Regions from separate parts of the Desulfovibrio legallii genome, predicted to be linked through region 1. Evidence: predicted binding sites of a transcription regulator. Region 1 holds the regulator's gene; the other holds the start of a gene.

What was found. The regulator sigma-54, encoded in region 1, starts transcription at its own class of promoters, with help from an activator protein. The targets are predictions, from matches to a motif close to CTGGCACGGNNNNTGCTT.
Region 2: EB812_RS04805 (ammonium transporter) is a predicted target of sigma-54. The motif match lies at 2,705-2,722, and genes of this name have one in related genera.

What each region holds. Positions count from the first base shown of each region.
Region 1 is NZ_SIXC01000006.1:179,502-187,570, forward strand. Features, by position in the region: gene EB812_RS06535 (zinc ribbon domain-containing protein) at 87-866, opposite strand; gene EB812_RS06540 (Nif3-like dinuclear metal center hexameric protein) at 888-1,679, opposite strand; gene EB812_RS06545 (phosphoribosylformylglycinamidine synthase subunit PurQ) at 1,922-2,731, opposite strand; gene EB812_RS06550 (CTP synthase) at 2,991-4,646, shown strand; gene rpoN (RNA polymerase factor sigma-54) at 4,916-6,343, shown strand; gene hpf (ribosome hibernation-promoting factor, HPF/YfiA family) at 6,398-6,937, shown strand; gene rapZ (RNase adapter RapZ) at 7,105-8,034, shown strand; gene EB812_RS06570 (PTS sugar transporter subunit IIA) at 8,069-8,069, shown strand, end outside.
Region 2 is NZ_SIXC01000005.1:20,399-28,467, forward strand. Features, by position in the region: gene EB812_RS04795 (glutamine synthetase III family protein) at 1-893, opposite strand, end outside; gene EB812_RS04800 (P-II family nitrogen regulator) at 991-1,329, opposite strand; gene EB812_RS04805 (ammonium transporter) at 1,356-2,564, opposite strand; gene EB812_RS04810 (sigma-54 interaction domain-containing protein) at 3,368-4,987, opposite strand; gene EB812_RS04815 (J domain-containing protein) at 5,044-6,000, opposite strand; gene EB812_RS04820 (YkgJ family cysteine cluster protein) at 6,006-6,452, opposite strand; gene EB812_RS04825 (monovalent cation:proton antiporter family protein) at 6,449-8,069, opposite strand, start outside.

The DNA of each region.
Region 1 (8,069 bases):
CAAGTGGCTGCTGCGCCTGCGGGGCAATAACCAGCCGTTGTGTCGGCTCCGGTTCCCACGCAGGCCGGTGTGCCGGGCAAGCGGCCTCAGGCCTGGTCGTTGGCCGGGGCCTGCGGTGCGCACTGGGGCTGCTCCGCATCCTGAAAATGTTCGCACCAGAAAATCAGGCGCTGGCAGTTGGGGCAGCTCAATATCTGCTGGCCGCGCTGCAGCTCGATGAAGGTCTGCGGCGGCACGGCGATGTGGCAGCCCGTGCAGACGCCTTCCCGCACAGCCACGATGACCGGGTGATCCAGCCGCTCACGGATGAATTCGTAGCGCAGAAAAACCGGGTGGGGGATGGCCGTGCCCACATTGGCGCGTTTGGCGTCCAACTGCACCAGACTGGCCTGGGCTTTTTGCAGCCGGGCGTCCAGATTGCTGCGTTTGTCTTCCAGTTCGGCCTTGAGGGCGTTATAAGTTACGTCCAGTTCGGCTAGGGCGTCGTTCTGGCTTTGGACTTCATCCAGCAAGGTCATTTTTTCTTCTTCGCGGGAGCGATTGACCTTTTCCATGCTGTCCATTTCGCGCAGTACGGCGTGATATTCGCGGGTATTGCCCACCAGGGTGAGCTTGTTTTTGCTTTTTTTGATGCGGGCCGCGTCATCGTCGATTTCGAGCGAAAGACGCTTCTGCTGCTCCTGCAGGTGGGTCAGCTTGTCCAGCACATAATTGCGTTGGGTTTCCACCGCGGCAAAGCGCTGTTCCAGGGCTTCCAGATCGCCGGGGGCGCGGTCCAGCTCCTGCCGGACTTCGTGGATGGCGTCGTCAACTTTTTGCAGTTCAACAAGTTGACGGATTTGTTCAAAATAGACGGCACTGCTCATGGAAGAGGTCCTCCTCGCGGATCAGGAAAAAACAACAGGGCGGAAGGGCGATCGCGACGGCACAAAGTGTACGGCCACGCCCGTCAAGGTCTGTTGCAGCAACAGGCTCATGTGGCGCATCATTTCTTCTTCCAGGCTATGGTGCCCCACGTCCAGAAGGCAGACGGCGGCTTCGAGAGCCGCGTGATACTTGATGTCGCCGGTAATATACAACTGTGCGTCGGCCTGGGCCGCCGCGTCCATCAGAGAGGCGCCCGAACCGGTGCAGTAAGCCACCCGGCGCACGTGGGTCGCCTGCGGGCCGCAGCAGACGGCCGTGCTCAGGTCCAGCCGCCGCGCCAGGCGTGCGGCCAGATCAGCCACGGAACAGGCCTGGGGCAGGTCGCCCGCCAGGCCGTAGCCGGGGGGCAGCTCCGTCCCCTGGGCCGGGGCTGCGGGTTCCAGCACGCAAAGGTTGTTGAGTTCCAGCTCCCGCGCCAGCCAGCCCGCCGGTCCGTGGGGGTTGACGTCCAGCGACGTGTGCGCGGCGTAGAGGGGCACATCCGCGCTCAGCAGCAGGCGCAGGGCCTCGTGGTAGTTGTTGCAGCAATTGGGCAGGGTGGGCTTGAGGGTCAGGGGATGGTGGCTGAGGACCATCTCCGCCCCTTGAGCTAGGGCGGCGGCCAAGGAGGCCGGCGTGGGGTCCAGGCACACGGCCAGACTGCGCACTTCTGTGCGGCGGGCCGCCACCTGCAGGCCGGAAAGATCCCAGGACGCAGCCTGCCCCAGAGGCGCAATTTTTTCTATGGCGTCAATAATTTCAATCAGTTGCATGTATTTCACCGGGAATAAAAAAGGCACTTTCGCGCTCTGTGCTACAAAAGTGCCCTTGGTGCGGCGGCAAGAAAACGTTGTGCGACGCTTGCGGCAATGGAATGACACACCTCTGTAAACAGGTGGGGAGCTGTTCCCGACCCGCATGCTCTTAATCGAGGAAGGATAGAGAGAGAGCCGGGTATTGTCAAGCCGCGTTGCCGACCAAGGCCAGACCCATGGCCCGCAACGCGGCGCAAAACTTACAGCTCACGCAGATAGCGCACAGCATTGACGAAAAGCAGCGTGCCCGGCGGGTCCAACTCACCCCTGGTCCAGCCCGGGTGGTTGGTGACATGGTGAAATGCCTCAGGGTGGGGCATAAGGCCCAGCACGCGGCCGGTGGGATCCGTGAGGCCGGCGATGGCCAGGGCCGATCCATTGGGGTTATAAGGATATTCCTGGGTGGGCAGGCCTGTCTTTGGGTCGGCGTACTGCAGGGCGATAAGGTTTTCTTTCTGCAGGCGGCTCAGGCAATCCGCGTCGCGGGGCACCAGCTTGCCCTCGCCGTGGCGCACGGGCATGGCCAGGGGGGGCAGGCCTTTGGTGAACACGCAGGGGCTTTGGGCGTTGGGCGCAAGGCGCACCCAGCGGTCTTCAAAGCGGGCGGAGTCGTTGTGTCCCAGCGAGACCTGGCGTTCGAAGCGGTGGCCGTCCAGGGCGGGCAGCACGCCCAGCTTGACCAGCAGCTGAAAGCCGTTGCAGATGCCCAGCACCAGCTTGCCGGCCTCAAGAAAGCGGTCCAGTTGCTCCCGCAGGGGCACGCCCGCAGCGTCTTCAAGGTAGCGCCAGCGCATAACGGCGGTCTGGGCCGCGCCCAAATCGTCGCCGTCCAGAAAGCCACCGGGAAAAATGAGGAAGTGATAGTCGTCCAAGTGAACCTTGGCGGCCACCAGGTCGGAAAAGTGCACCACGTCGGCCCGGTCGGCTCCGGCCAGGCGGGCGGTGTGGGCGGTTTCCAGATGCGAATTGGTGCCGTAGCCGGTGATGACCAGCGTATTGACCGTGCCCATGCGGGGAAAGCCTCCTTGACAAACAGCGCCGCCTGCCGACCCCTGCCGGCGACGGCATACGGCAGCGGGGCCCGGCGCGGCCGGCCCGCCGCAAGCGCGGGAGGGGGCCCCGTACGGGATGCCCGTCTGCATGGGGAATACCACACTACGTACCTTGCTTTGGATAGTCAATGCTGGCAAAAAAAATCGTCTTGGTGTATGTAGACGAAGATGTGCTTGGGGATGTGCCTTGGCACGCCACAATCAAGGTTGAGAGGCCATGAAAACAAAGTATATTTTTGTGACGGGCGGTGTGCTTTCGTCACTGGGCAAAGGCCTGGCGGCCGCTTCCCTGGGCGCGTTGCTGCAGACGCGCGGGCTGACGGTCACCATCCAGAAGCTGGACCCGTACATTAACGTGGACCCCGGCACAATGAACCCTTTTCAGCACGGCGAAGTCTTTGTCACCGACGACGGCGCCGAAACCGACCTGGACCTGGGCCACTATGAGCGCTACCTCAACGTGCCCATGTCCCGCAAGAACAACACCACCTCCGGGGCCATTTACAACCACGTCATTGCCAAAGAGCGCCACGGCGACTATCTGGGCGCCACGGTGCAGGTGATTCCCCACATCACCGATGAGATTAAGAGCGTGGTGCTTTCGCTGGCTGAAGGCGATGACGCGCCAGACGTGGCCATCATCGAAATCGGCGGCACCGTGGGCGACATTGAAGGCCTGCCTTTTCTGGAGGCCATCCGCCAGCTGCGTTCGGAGCTGGGCCGCGACAATTGCCTGAACATCCACCTCACCTTGGTGCCCTACTTGCGCACGGCGGGTGAGCACAAGACCAAGCCCACCCAGCACAGCGTCAAAGAGCTGCTCTCCATCGGCATTCAGCCGGACATCATCCTCTGCCGCTGCGAGCAGAGCATCCCCGAAGAGCTGCGCCGCAAGATCGCCCTGTTCTGCAATGTGGACCAGGACGCCGTGTTCTCTTCGGTGGACGTAAACAACATTTATGAAGTGCCCCTCAAGTTTTATGAGGAGGGCTTTGACCAGAAAGTGGCCATCATGCTGCGCCTGCCCGCGCGCAATGCCCACCTGGAAGCCTGGGAAAAGCTGGTCAGCGATTGCGCCAATCCCAAAGGCCAGGTAACCATTGCCATTGTGGGCAAGTATGTGGATCTGAAGGAAGCCTACAAGAGCCTGCACGAGGCGCTTATCCACGGCGGGGTGGCCAACCGGGTGGATGTGGAGCTGCGCTACGTCAATTCAGAAAATGTGACCGAGGCCAATGCCGCCGGGCACTTTGAGGGCTGTGACGGCATCTTGGTGCCCGGAGGTTTCGGCTACCGGGGGGTGGAGGGCAAAATTGCGGCCATCCGCTACGCGCGGGAAAAGGGCGTGCCTTTCTTCGGCATTTGCCTTGGCATGCAGTGCGCCGTCATTGAATTTGCCCGGCACGTGGCCGGGTTGGAAGATGCCAATTCCGAGGAATTTAACCCTCTTTCCGACCACAAGGTCATTTACCTCATGACGGAATGGTACGACTTCCGTACCAAGAACGTGGAGCGGCGCGACGCCGGCAGCGACAAGGGCGGCACCATGCGCCTGGGCGCGTACCCCTGCAAGCTGCTGCCCGGCACCAAGGCGCACGATGCCTACAAAAAAGACCTGGTGGAGGAGCGCCACCGCCACCGCTACGAGTTCAACAACGCTTTTCGCGAGATGTTCGGCCAGAAGGGCATGGTCTTCAGCGGTACGGCTCCGGACGACTCACTGGTGGAAATCATTGAGCTGCCGGACCATCCCTGGTTTCTGGGCTGCCAGTTCCATCCGGAATTCAAATCCCGGCCCATGAACGCGCACCCTTTGTTCCGCGAGTTTATCGGCGCGGCCAAAAAATACGCCAAGGGACACGGCAGGAGCTGAGCTTCGGCCTTTGCGCCCGGCTTGTACAGGGCCGTTCCGTGAAGGGCCGCGCGGCGTCGCGCCTTTCGCGGAGCGGCTTTTTTGGCGCCAAAGGGCGGCTTGGGCTGTGACGTGCAGCGTCCCTTGGCGGCGACTGGGCCACCAAATCGCGGGGGCGGTCCATTGCGCCCGCACAACTGCTGGCTATTGCATAATTTTTATAGCTGTGGCACATTCCTTGTAAACAAAAATCAGGTAGTTTTCTCGTCGCTTGAGGGCGGAAGGGACACATGGCACTGGAACTTCGGCAGCAACTAAAGCTGGCACAACAATTGGTGATGACCCCGCAACTGCAGCAGGCCATCAAATTGTTGCAGCTCTCTCGTCTGGAACTTCTGGAAACGGTCCAGCAGGAGCTGGTGGAAAACCCGTTTCTGGAGGAATCCGGCGGCGAAGAGGCCGGGCCGGAAACCGTGGCCGAAGACGGGCGCGAACCCGTGGCCGAAGAGGTCTATGACCGTGAGCTGGCCAAGGACGCCGACTGGGAAGATTATCTGGGTGAATTTGCCAGTACCCCCCGCCTGTCGCAGTCCCGCGAGTACGAGGCCGCCGAAGAAATTTCGCCCTTGGAGGCCCGCTACGCCGCCAAGCCCACCTTGGAAGGCCACCTGCTCTGGCAGCTCCGGCTTTCGCAGTTGACCGACGCACAGAAGGCCATTGGCGAGGTGATCATCGGCAACCTTTCTTCATCGGGCTATTTGCAGGCCAGCGTGGAGGAAGTGGCGGAGATGGCCCACGCCGCGCCCGACGAGGTGCGCGCCGTTCTTGAAAAGGTGCAGCATTTTGACCCTGTGGGCGTGGCCGCCCGGGACGCGCGGGAGTGTCTGCTGGTGCAGATCCGCAATCTGCACTATGACCGCGACCCCATCCTTGTGGAGTTGGTTACATCCCACCTGGAAGATCTGGAGGCAAAACGTTACAAGCCCCTGCTGCGCAAGTTCAAGCTGGATATGGAAGGCCTGCGGGAGTATCTGGACATCATCCAGAGCCTGGACCCGCTGCCCGGCGCCAGCTTTGGCGGGGGCGAGCCCACCTATGTGAGCCCGGACGTTTTTGTCTACAAAGTGGGCGATGAGTTTGTGATCCTGCTCAATGAGGATGGTTTGCCGCAGCTGCAGCTTTCGGCCATGAGCGGGATGGATCTGACCGCCGCTTCGGAGAAGGAAAAGGAATACTGTTCCGAAAAAATCCGCTCCGCTTCCTGGCTGATTAAAAGCCTTTACCAGCGCCAACGGACCCTGTATAAAGTGATGGAGAGCATTGTGCGTCACCAGCGGCCTTTTTTTGAAGAGGGCGTCACCAGGCTGGCCCCGCTCATCCTCAAGGACATTGCCGACGATATCGGCATGCACGAGTCCACGGTAAGCCGCATCACCACCAACAAATATGTGGCTACGCCCCACGGCATTTTTGAACTGAAATTTTTCTTCAACAGCGGGCTGGAACTGGACGACGGCAGCCAGGTGGGCTCTGAAAGCGTCAAGGCGCTGATCAAAAAATTTATTGCGGATGAAGACCCCCACGCGCCCTTGAGCGACGAACGCATCGGCGAAATGCTCAAAGAGCGCCTCAAGGTCAACATCGCCCGACGCACGGTGGCCAAATACCGCACCGCTCTCGATATTCCTTCTTCATCACGGCGCAAGGAGCACTTTTAGGCCCCTGTCTGGTCCGGCCTTAAGCGCCCCGGCGCCCCACACCAGGAGGACTTCATGAACATCTCCTTCGCCTTCAAAAACTTCGACGCCTCCGACCATCTGAAAAAATACGCTCGCCGCCGCATGGAAAAGCTGGGGCGGTTTTTTGGCAAATCCGCCGGTCTGGACGTGGCCGTGGTGCTGACCGTGGACAAATTCCGCCATCGCTGCGAGGTTACCGTCACCGGCGAGGGCCTGCACATTAATGCTTCAGAACAGACTTCGGACATGTACGCCGCCATTGACCTGGTGACGGACAAGGTGGAAGCCCAGATCAAGCGTCAGGTTTCACGGGTCAAGGAGCAGCGCCGCAAGGCCCGCAACGCCGAAGTGGACGTGTTTACCTATACCGTGGACGCCGAAGGCGAGGCCCCGCAGCCTGTGGAAGGTACGGACCGGCTGGCCACAAAACCCCTGCATCTGGATGAGGCGCTCATGCAGCTGGATTCCATCGGTAGTGATTTTCTGGTCTTTTTTAATGCGGAGAACAGCCGTATCAATGTGGTTTATCGTACGCGCGCCAGCGGGTATGCGTTGATTGATCCCGTATTGTAGGCGCAAGTGCTTCCTGGGCGGGGCTTTCCTCCGTCCGAAGTAAGCCTTTTGCAGGGGCCGCTCGGTTGGAGCGGCCCCACGCGGCTGCATACGGCGGGTTTCCCTGCAGCGGCAGGCGAGAGATCGGGGCGGCCRTGGACGAACCGGCCTTGCCGCGAGAGGGCGTTATGAGCAAAACCGTAGCGGCGGCTGCCGCCTCCACATCCACAAGTGCGCCGGCCTCTGCGCCGGTGCGGGTCTGCGTGGTTACGGGGCTTTCCGGTGCGGGCAAGAGCACCGCGCTGAAAGTGTTTGAAGACATGGGGCACTTTGTGGTGGACGGCCTGCCCGCCAGCCTGGCGCCGGAAATGGCGGCCATGATGTCCCGCCCTTCAATGAGCCATTTTCAGGGCATTGCGCTGGGCATGGACCTGCGGCAAAGCACTTTTCTGGACGACCTGAACGCCTCGCTGGAGGCCCTGGCCGCGCAGAGCATTCGCCCCACCTTGTTGTTTCTGGAGGCCTCGACGCAGGAGCTTATGCGCCGGTACGCCACCACCAGGCGGCCCCACCCCCTGGAGCGGGAGGGCATGGGCCTGGAGGCGGCCCTCAAGGCGGAGCGCGACAAGCTGCGTCCTTTGCGGGAGCTGGCCGATCTGGTGGTGGATACTACGCGGTTTTCCATCCACGATCTGCGCAGAGCCATTCAGAAGCGCTGGGGCAGCAGCCGGGGCAGACTGCGGGCCATCCGGGTCAATGTCATTTCCTTCGGCTTCAAGTACGGCGTACCGCGTGAGGCGGATTTGGTTTTTGACCTGCGCTTTTTGCCCAATCCCTATTTTCTGGAAAATCTGCGCCCCCTCTGCGGCCGGGACAAGCCCGTGGCCGACTACGTTTTTGCCACGCCCCAGGCGCGGGAATTTCGCGCCAAGTTGTTGGACCTGCTGTTTTTCATGTTGCCGCTCATGGAAACAGAAGGGCGTTACAGGGTGACCATTGCCGTGGGTTGCACCGGCGGCCGCCATCGCTCTGTGGCCATGGCCGAGGCCCTGTGGCAGGCGCTCCGGCAGGCGGACTATCCGGCCTCTCTTGAGCACCGGCATCTTGAACTTGGTTGAAAAAGCTGGCACGCTCAGCCCTGCGAGGTTTGTCA
Region 2 (8,069 bases), on a different contig from region 1:
AACTGGCCGGGGGCCACTTCGTTGTGGCGGGTCTTGGCCGGGATGCCCAGGGCCCAGAGCTCGTTTTCCACATCCTGCATAAAGCTCATGACGCGGCCGGGAATGGCCCCGAAGTAGTGGTCTTCCATCTCCTGCCCCTTGGGCGAGGGCGCGCCCAGAAGGGTGCGGCCGGCCAGGAGCAGGTCGGGGCGCAGTACGGCCAGGTTTTTGTCCACCAGAAAGTATTCCTGCTCGGGGCCCACATTGGGACGCACATAGCTGGCCGTATGGTTGCCGAACAGGCGCAGAATGCGCAGGGCCTGGCGGGAGAGGGCGGCAATGGAGCGCAGCAAGGGGATTTTGCGGTCCAGGGCTTCGCCGGAATAGGAGTAGAAGTAGGTGGGGATGTGCAGGGTGGCCCCGTAGGAGGCGGGAATGATGAACACCGGCACGGAGGGGTCCCAGGCGGTGTAGCCGCGCGCTTCAAAAGTGGAGCGCAGCCCGCCGGAAGGGAAGGAAGAGGCGTCCGGTTCACCACTGATGAGCATTTTGCCGGAAAATTCGCTGATGACCTGGCCGTCGGCGGCGGGAGACAGGAAGGCGTCGTGTTTTTCGGCGGTGAGGCCGGTCATGGGGTGGAACCAGTGCGTGTAATGGGTAGCGCCCATTTCAATGGCCCAGTCTTTCATGGCATTGGCCACCACGTCGGCGATTTCCGGGTTCAGGCGTTCGCCGTCGCGGATGGTCTTGGCCAGCTTGCGGTACACGTCCTTGGGCAGACGCTTGCGCATGGTGCTCAGGCCGAACACGTGGCAGCCGAAAAGCTCATCCGTTTTCTGCGTCTTTTTTTCGCAAGGCGTCACGGGCGCGGTGTTTATCGCCTTGAACATGGCCTTTTTCCGGGGGGAACTCATATCCTGTCTCCTTAGCGTTAAAAATCCTGCAAAAAGCGCCTGGCGGGGGGGCGGTTGGCCCGCCCCGCGCGCTTGCCGTTAAGATATTGTCGAATGCCTACAGGGCCTCGTCGCCGCGTTCGCCGGTGCGGATGCGGATGGCGTCCTGCACATCGCTGATAAAGATTTTGCCGTCGCCCACCTGTCCGGTGCGGGCCATGGAAACTACAGCATTAAGCACGTTTTCCACCATGGCGTCGGGCAGGACCACTTCCAGCCTGGTCTTGGGCAGGCAGTCCACCTGCATCGTGGTGCCCCGGTACACTTCCGTGTGCCCGCGCTGTCGGCCAAAACCTTTTATTTCCACATAGTTGAGGCCGTGAATGCCCATTTCGGAAAGCACGTTTTTGACTTTGTCAAACATGCTGGGCCTGATGATGATTTCCATCTTTTTCATGGCTGATTCCTTTCCCTGGAGGGGGGTTACAGGGAGTACCCGCGTTCGTTGTGTTCGCCCAGATCCAGGCCGGTGAATTCTTCTTCGGGGGCCACGCGCAGACCCACTGTGGCGTTGACCACGAAGAGGATGATGCGGGTCATGATGTAGACGAACACCCAGGTGCCCACGATGGACACGAGCTGAATCCAGACCTGCTTGGGGTTGCCGTAGAAGAGGCCGTCGGCGCCATTGACGGCGGCGCAGGCGAAGAGGCCGGTGGCCAGAGCGCCCCAGGTGCCGCCGAGACCGTGGATGCCCACCACGTCGAGGGCGTCGTCATAGCCGAACTTGTTCTTCAGCAGCACGCCGCCGTAACACACGATGCCGCCCACAAAGCCGATGAGCATAGCCGGGAGAATTTCCACAAAGCCCGCACCGGGGGTAATGGCTACCAGGCCCGCCAGCGCGCCGGAGATGGCGCCCAGGCTGGTGGGCTTGCCCGTGCGCACCCATTCCACCAGCATCCAGCCCAGCACGCCGCAGGCGGAGGCCATGTGCGTGGTGACCAGGGCGTGGGCGGACAGGGGGCCAGAAACCAGGGCGCTGCCGGCGTTAAAGCCGAACCAGCCGAACCAGAGCAGGCCGCCGCCCAGCAGGGTCAGGGGCAGGTTGTTGGGCGTGGCCGGTTCAGCGCCGTTGGAGAGCCGCGGCCCAAGGGCCTGGGCGCAGGCCAGGGCAGCCGCGCCGGAAGCCATGTGCACCACCGCGCCGCCGGCAAAGTCCAGGGCGCCCATCTGGCCCATCCAGCCGCCGCCCCAGACCCAGTGGGCCATGGGAGCGTAAGCGAAAATAAGCCACAGGCCGGAAAAGAGCATCATGGCCGAAAAACGGATGCGTTCAGCATACGCGCCGGAGATGAGGGCTACGGTCAGCGCCGCGAACATGCACTGAAAGGCCATGAACAGGGTGTGGGGCAGCTGGGCCGCTGCGGGGGCCGATTCGCCGCCCACGCCCTTGAGGAACAGATAGGAGAGATCGCCGATGACGCCGCCCACGTCTGGTCCGAAGGCCAGCGTGTAGCCGATGAAGGCCCAGAGCACGGAAACCAGCGCCAATGCGCCGTAGCTGTGCATGTGCGTGGAAAGAATGTTGCGTGAGCGGACCAGGCCGCCGTAAAACAGGGCCAGGGCCGGGGTCATGAGCATGACCATGCAGGCGCAGATAAGAATAAATGCAGTATCCGAGGCGTTCATACGGACATCCTTCTGAGGTGTTTTGCGGGGGGGAATGGCTTTGCTGTCGCAATCCGCCGCCGCACCCGGTTCAAAACCTGTTCCTTTACGGGGCTGGCGCCTGTCCCGGACCGGGCTTCCTGCCGCGGTCTTGGAAGGAATAGCACGCACTGTGCCAAAGCCTGATGCAGGGGCGGCAATATACATATAATTTATTTATTTAACTGTGTATTTTAAAAAAATGCGGGAAACGGACAGGAAGGTTGTCCGGGGTGGGCGCAGGTATTTTTCTACATTTATGTTGAAAAATAAAGAAGCCCCTGGGGTCGGAAAAAGACCTTCGGGGCTGCTTTTCAGAAAAAGTAAAAAATTTATAATGTTAACGGAAAAAACAACAATTATACAAAACTGTCGTTTTTATGTGAGGACTTTCGCCGTTTTTGTGACATGTTTATATAACATGCATAAAAATAAGATAATTTTTTCTATCATAAATTTAAGATGGCCCAGCGAAAAAACTACCTTTATGTCGATACCTTGAAGCTAGCGCTGTTCTGCAGCGTCCTCCCCTTACGGCGTTGGCGATAGCAGCCGCCGGCCGCTGCAGGGCAGGCAGGCGCACGTCCGCACGCTTGCCGCCGCCGGGTTTTGCGGCGTCGGAGCCGTTTGGGAGCAGGCAGGGCGCGTGCGCCCGAGCCGCTAGAGCAGTTAGCGAATGAAATGAGCTAACTGCCCTGCAAGGATTTTCTTGAAAATCCTTGCCACGAAATGCGAGAAGGCAGGCTTTTGCCTGCCGTAAGCGAGCATTTCAAGTGTTAAATGCTCTATTCGGCGGCGGTCCGTGTCCCGCCGGTTTTGCGGGGCCGGAATGCCTTGTAGGTGATTCCGTATTTTTTCATGCGCAGAGCCATAATGCGTTCCGTCAGGCCCAGGCTGGCGGCGGCCCGCCCCATCTGCCCCTGGCTGCACTCCAGGGCTTCCACAATGGAGGCCCGTTCCAGCTCGTTGAGCTGGTCCTGCAGACTGCCGGAAAACACCGGCCTGGCCGCGCCCGGCAGCTTGCCGCCCGGCGCGCCGTGCTCGCCGTGCAGGGCCGGGGGCAAATGCTGCGGCAGAATAAGGCCCTCACGGCCCAACAGCAGCACCGCACGTTCCATGACGTTTTCCAGCTCGCGGATATTGCCGGGCCATGCGTACCGCTGGAGCATGTCCATAACCGCCAGCGAGAGCCGCACGTTGTCGCGGCCGTTGGCGTGGCCGTATTTTTTGATAAAGTGGTTGGCCAGGGGCAAAATGTCTTCCGGCCGCTGGCGCAGGGGCGGCAGATTGATGGGGAAGACGTTGAGCCGGTAGAACAGGTCGCGGCGAAAGGTTTCCTCCGCCACCATGCGCTCCAGGTCGCGGTTGGTGGCCGTGATGAAGCGCACGTCCACATAGTGGGTTTCCATGCCGCCCAGGCGTTCAAAGGCCCGCTCCTGCAGCACGCGCAGCAGCTTGGCCTGGGTCATGAGAGAAAGTTCGCCCACTTCGTCCAGAAACAGCGTGCCGCTGTTGGCCAGCTCAAACCGGCCTTTGCGCGTAGCGTTGGCCCCGGTAAAGGCCCCACGCTCGTGGCCGAACAGCTCGCTTTCAATGAGGTTTTCCGGAAGGGCCGCGCAGTTGAGCGAAATAAAGGGTTTGTTGGCCCGCGTGCTGGCCGTGTGGATGGCCCGGGCGGCCAGCTCTTTGCCCGTGCCCGATTCCCCCTGCAGAAAAACCGTGGTGGCCGAAGGGGCCACTTGGGCGATCTGGGCGTAGACCATCTGCATGCCTTCGGAATTACCCACAAAACCGCGCGGCCGCAGGGCCGGAACCTGCTCTTCGTCCATCCTGCCCTGCGTTTCCAGGGCCGCGTGCCCCAGCAAGGTGGACACAATGGTCAGGAGGCGCATTTCGTCTTCCAGGGTGGCTTCGTCCACCAGCAGGTGATCTACAGAAAGGGCGCCCACCACCTGATCGTTGAGCCGGATGGGCACGCAGATGAAGGAAATGCCCTCCTTGCCCAAATCGCGCGAACGGGTGCGGTTGAGAAACAGGGGCTCTTCCGAAACATTGGAAATGTACATGGGCCGCCCGGTTTCGATGACTCGGCCCGTAATGCCCTCGCCGCGCACATAGCGGCCGCGTCGGGCCTCGGCGGGTTTGAGCCCGTAGGCGGCCTCAATGCGGATTTCGCCCGTATTGGGCGAGATGAGGGTAATGGCCCCGCGCATCATGTGCAGGTGCTCGGCCATGAGCTGCAAGGCTTTGTCCAGGGCCAGGGCCACGTCTGTGGCCGCATTCATGGTTTCGGAAAGCTCCAGCAGCAATCTGAGCTGCTCTTCACGGTGGTCGTTGCGGCGGCGGTCGCCGGTGTGGTCGGAAGAAAGGGCAGCCCGGCGGGGGGAGGTGTGGCTGGTCGACATGGCGCTCTGGGGGCCCGCCGCCCGTGACGTTGGGCGCGGCAGGGGGCGGGCGAGGGTTAGGCGTTGTGCAGGGTCAGGTACAAGTCGCCCTGCCAGGGGCCCACGCGTTTGCCCAGACCGCGCAGGCGCACGGGCTTGCCCACGGCAAAGTCCGGCGGCAGGGTGATTTCAACGGTTTGCAGTTCTCCGGAAAAAGCCTGGCGGATCTGCAGACGGATCCGTTTGCCCGGGGCCAGATGGGCGGCGGGCAGGGTCAGGCTTTGTTCTTCGTCGATCTGGCGGCGCAGCCAGCCTTTGACCAGACCTGTGACGCCGCCCGCGGCGGCGTCTGCGGGCGGCCGCCCCAGCAGGTTGGCCCGGTGCAGCCTGGTGGCCTTTGCAGCGGAGCGGGGTTCGGGCCGGGCCGCGCGGGGGGCGGGCTCCGCGTCCGGTTGGGGCGGCGGTGCAGTCTGCTGGCGGTTCAGTTCGCTGTAAATATCTTCAAACACACGGCGGGCAAAGGGATCGTTGAGCAGGTCGCGCAGCACGTCGTGCTCCGCATAGGCCGCGCGTCCGGCCGCGCTCTGGCGGTCCGTACCTTGTGTGGGGCCCTGCGTGGCGTCTTGGGCAGGGTCGGCCGTGCCCTGCGCTTCATGCGCGTCGCCAGGCTGTGCCGCGTCCTGCGCCGTGGCGTGCCCGGCCGCGTCCGGACCGGCGGCCTTGCGGGCGTCGGCCGCAGCCCCCTGGGCGCGTTCATTCCGGGCCTTTGTCGCCGTGGGCCCGCCGTCGGTTTCGTCGTCCGTCCCGGCCGCGTCGGGCTTGGTTTGCAGCACGGCAGAAAGGGCCACGTAGGCCTCGTTGAGCAGTTGGAAGCGGCGTCCGGCGTCGGGCTGGCCGGGGTGCAGGTCCGGGTGCAGTTCAAAAGCCCGCCGCCGGTAGGCCCGCTTAAGCGCGGCCAGGTCCGCCCCTTGCTCCAGGCGCAGGATGGCGTAACATTCCTTGAGGCTCGGTTGGCGGGGGGTACTGCGTCGCATGGCGGTTATTTGAGGATCAGCGCGTTGGCTTCACAGCGGGGGTCGTGGGCCAGCAGGCCGTGTTCGTACAAATAGGCGCGCCCGATTTTGGCAAAATCCGTGTGGGACGCTTTAGTGGCGATGCCGGGGCAGTAGTCTTTGGCCATTTCCAGGCTGGCCGGGTCTTCGATATTGCCGCGAAAAAAAGGCCAGGCCCGGCACACGGCGGGCTTGCCCGCGTGCACCCCGCAGCCCGCTCCGGGCCGGAAAAAGATGCAGAAGCCGTCCGCCCCCACGCGCAGCTGCCACTTGCCGCCCAGACGTTCGCAGCAGCGCTGCAGCACGTCCGCTTCCGGCAGGCCCAGATGCCCGGCCAGACGGGTGAGGTCTGCGGGGCTGACCACAATGCCGCCCCTGCCCTGGCAGCAGTGGCCGCACATGCGGCAGTGAAACACGGCGTCAACGGCGCTCATGGCTGGCATCCTTGGGGTTGCGGGTTCTCTTCCCTGGCCTGGCGCAGCGGGCCGGAAAAAAGCGGAGTTATGGCCAGCAGTTTGTTGGTGCTGCCGAAAACATACACTATGTCGCCCGCTTCGAAAACCGTGTCCGGCCCGGGTGAAGCCAGGGTCACGCCCTCACGCAGCACAGCGATGACCGTCACCCCATAGAGCTTGCGCAGCTGGGTCTGGGCCAGGCTGTGCCCGCAGAGGGGCGAGGCCGCGCCCAGGCGCATGGCCTGCACGCCCATGTCCGGCAGGCGCTTGACCATGGAATCCACCGCGTCCACCGAATGGCTCATGCGGCGGATCATGCGGTAATTTTCCTGCCGGATGCGGGCGGCAAAGGTGTCGATGTCCTGCCGGGGCACCAGATACTGGGTGAGTACGCGAGAAAAGATTTCGATGGAGGTTTCAAACTCTTCGGCCACCACCTCATCCGCGCCCAGCCGCCGTAGAGGGGCCACTTCGGCCACGAAGCGGGTGCGGGCGATGATGTGCAGGTTGGGGTTGAAGCGGCGGGCCTCGGTGACAATGGCCCGCACGGCGGCCGGGTCGGAAATGACAATGACCAGCACGCGCGCTCTGGTCACGCCCAGATGTTCCAGCACAACGGGCTGGGAGGCGTCGCCGTGGGCGATGGGTTCTTTGTGGCGGTAGCGGCTGACGGTTTCCGGATTCATTTCCAGAATGGTGTAGGCAATGCCCGATTCGCGCGCTACGTGGGCCAGGTGTTTGCCGCTGATGCCAAAGCCCACGATGATCAGGTGGTCCTGCAGGGGGCAGGCTTCGCCTTCATCCGCTGCGGGCGCTTCCGCTTCGCCCCGGCCGCCGACGATTTTGGCGGCCAGGCGGGGGGCTATGGCCATGAGGCCGGGGGTGAGCATCATGGTCAGCACGCTCACGTCCAGAAAATTCTGGTAGGCGTCCATGTCAAAAAGCCCGGCGGCCAGGCCGGAGGCGGCCAGCACAAAGGCGAACTCGCCCACCTGGGCCAGGCTGAGCGAGGTGACTATGGCCGTGCGCAAAGGGTAGCCCTGGATGAGCACGGCGGGCAGGGTGAGCAGGGTCTTGAGCACGATGAACACGGCCGTGTAGCCGATGATGGAAAAGAAGTGCGACCCCAGAAAATCCACGTTGAGCATCATGCCCACGGAGATGAAAAACAGGCTCATGAATACGTCGCGGTAGGGCAGAATGCCCGCGATGACGCTCATGCTGTACTGGGATCGGGCCAGCATGAGCCCGGCCAGAAAGGCCCCCAGCGAAAGGGAAAGGCCCAGAACATTGGTGAGCAGGGCCATGCCCAGGCAAAGGCCCAGGGTGGTGAGCAGCAGAATTTCCCGCGTGCGGGTGCGCACCACGGCTTCCATCAGGCGGTTGAGGCCGAAGCGGGCAAAAAGCAGCACCGCGCCCAGCACCAGCACCACCCAAAGGACGGAAAAGAAGGCTTCCTGAAATGAAAGGCGCAGCGCGCCGGAAAGCAGCGGCACGGCGAGCAGCATGGGGGCCACCATAATATCCTGAAAAACCAGGATAGCCAGAGAAAGGCGGCCCGTGGGCGTGTTGGTGGTGCCTTTTTCCTGCATAATG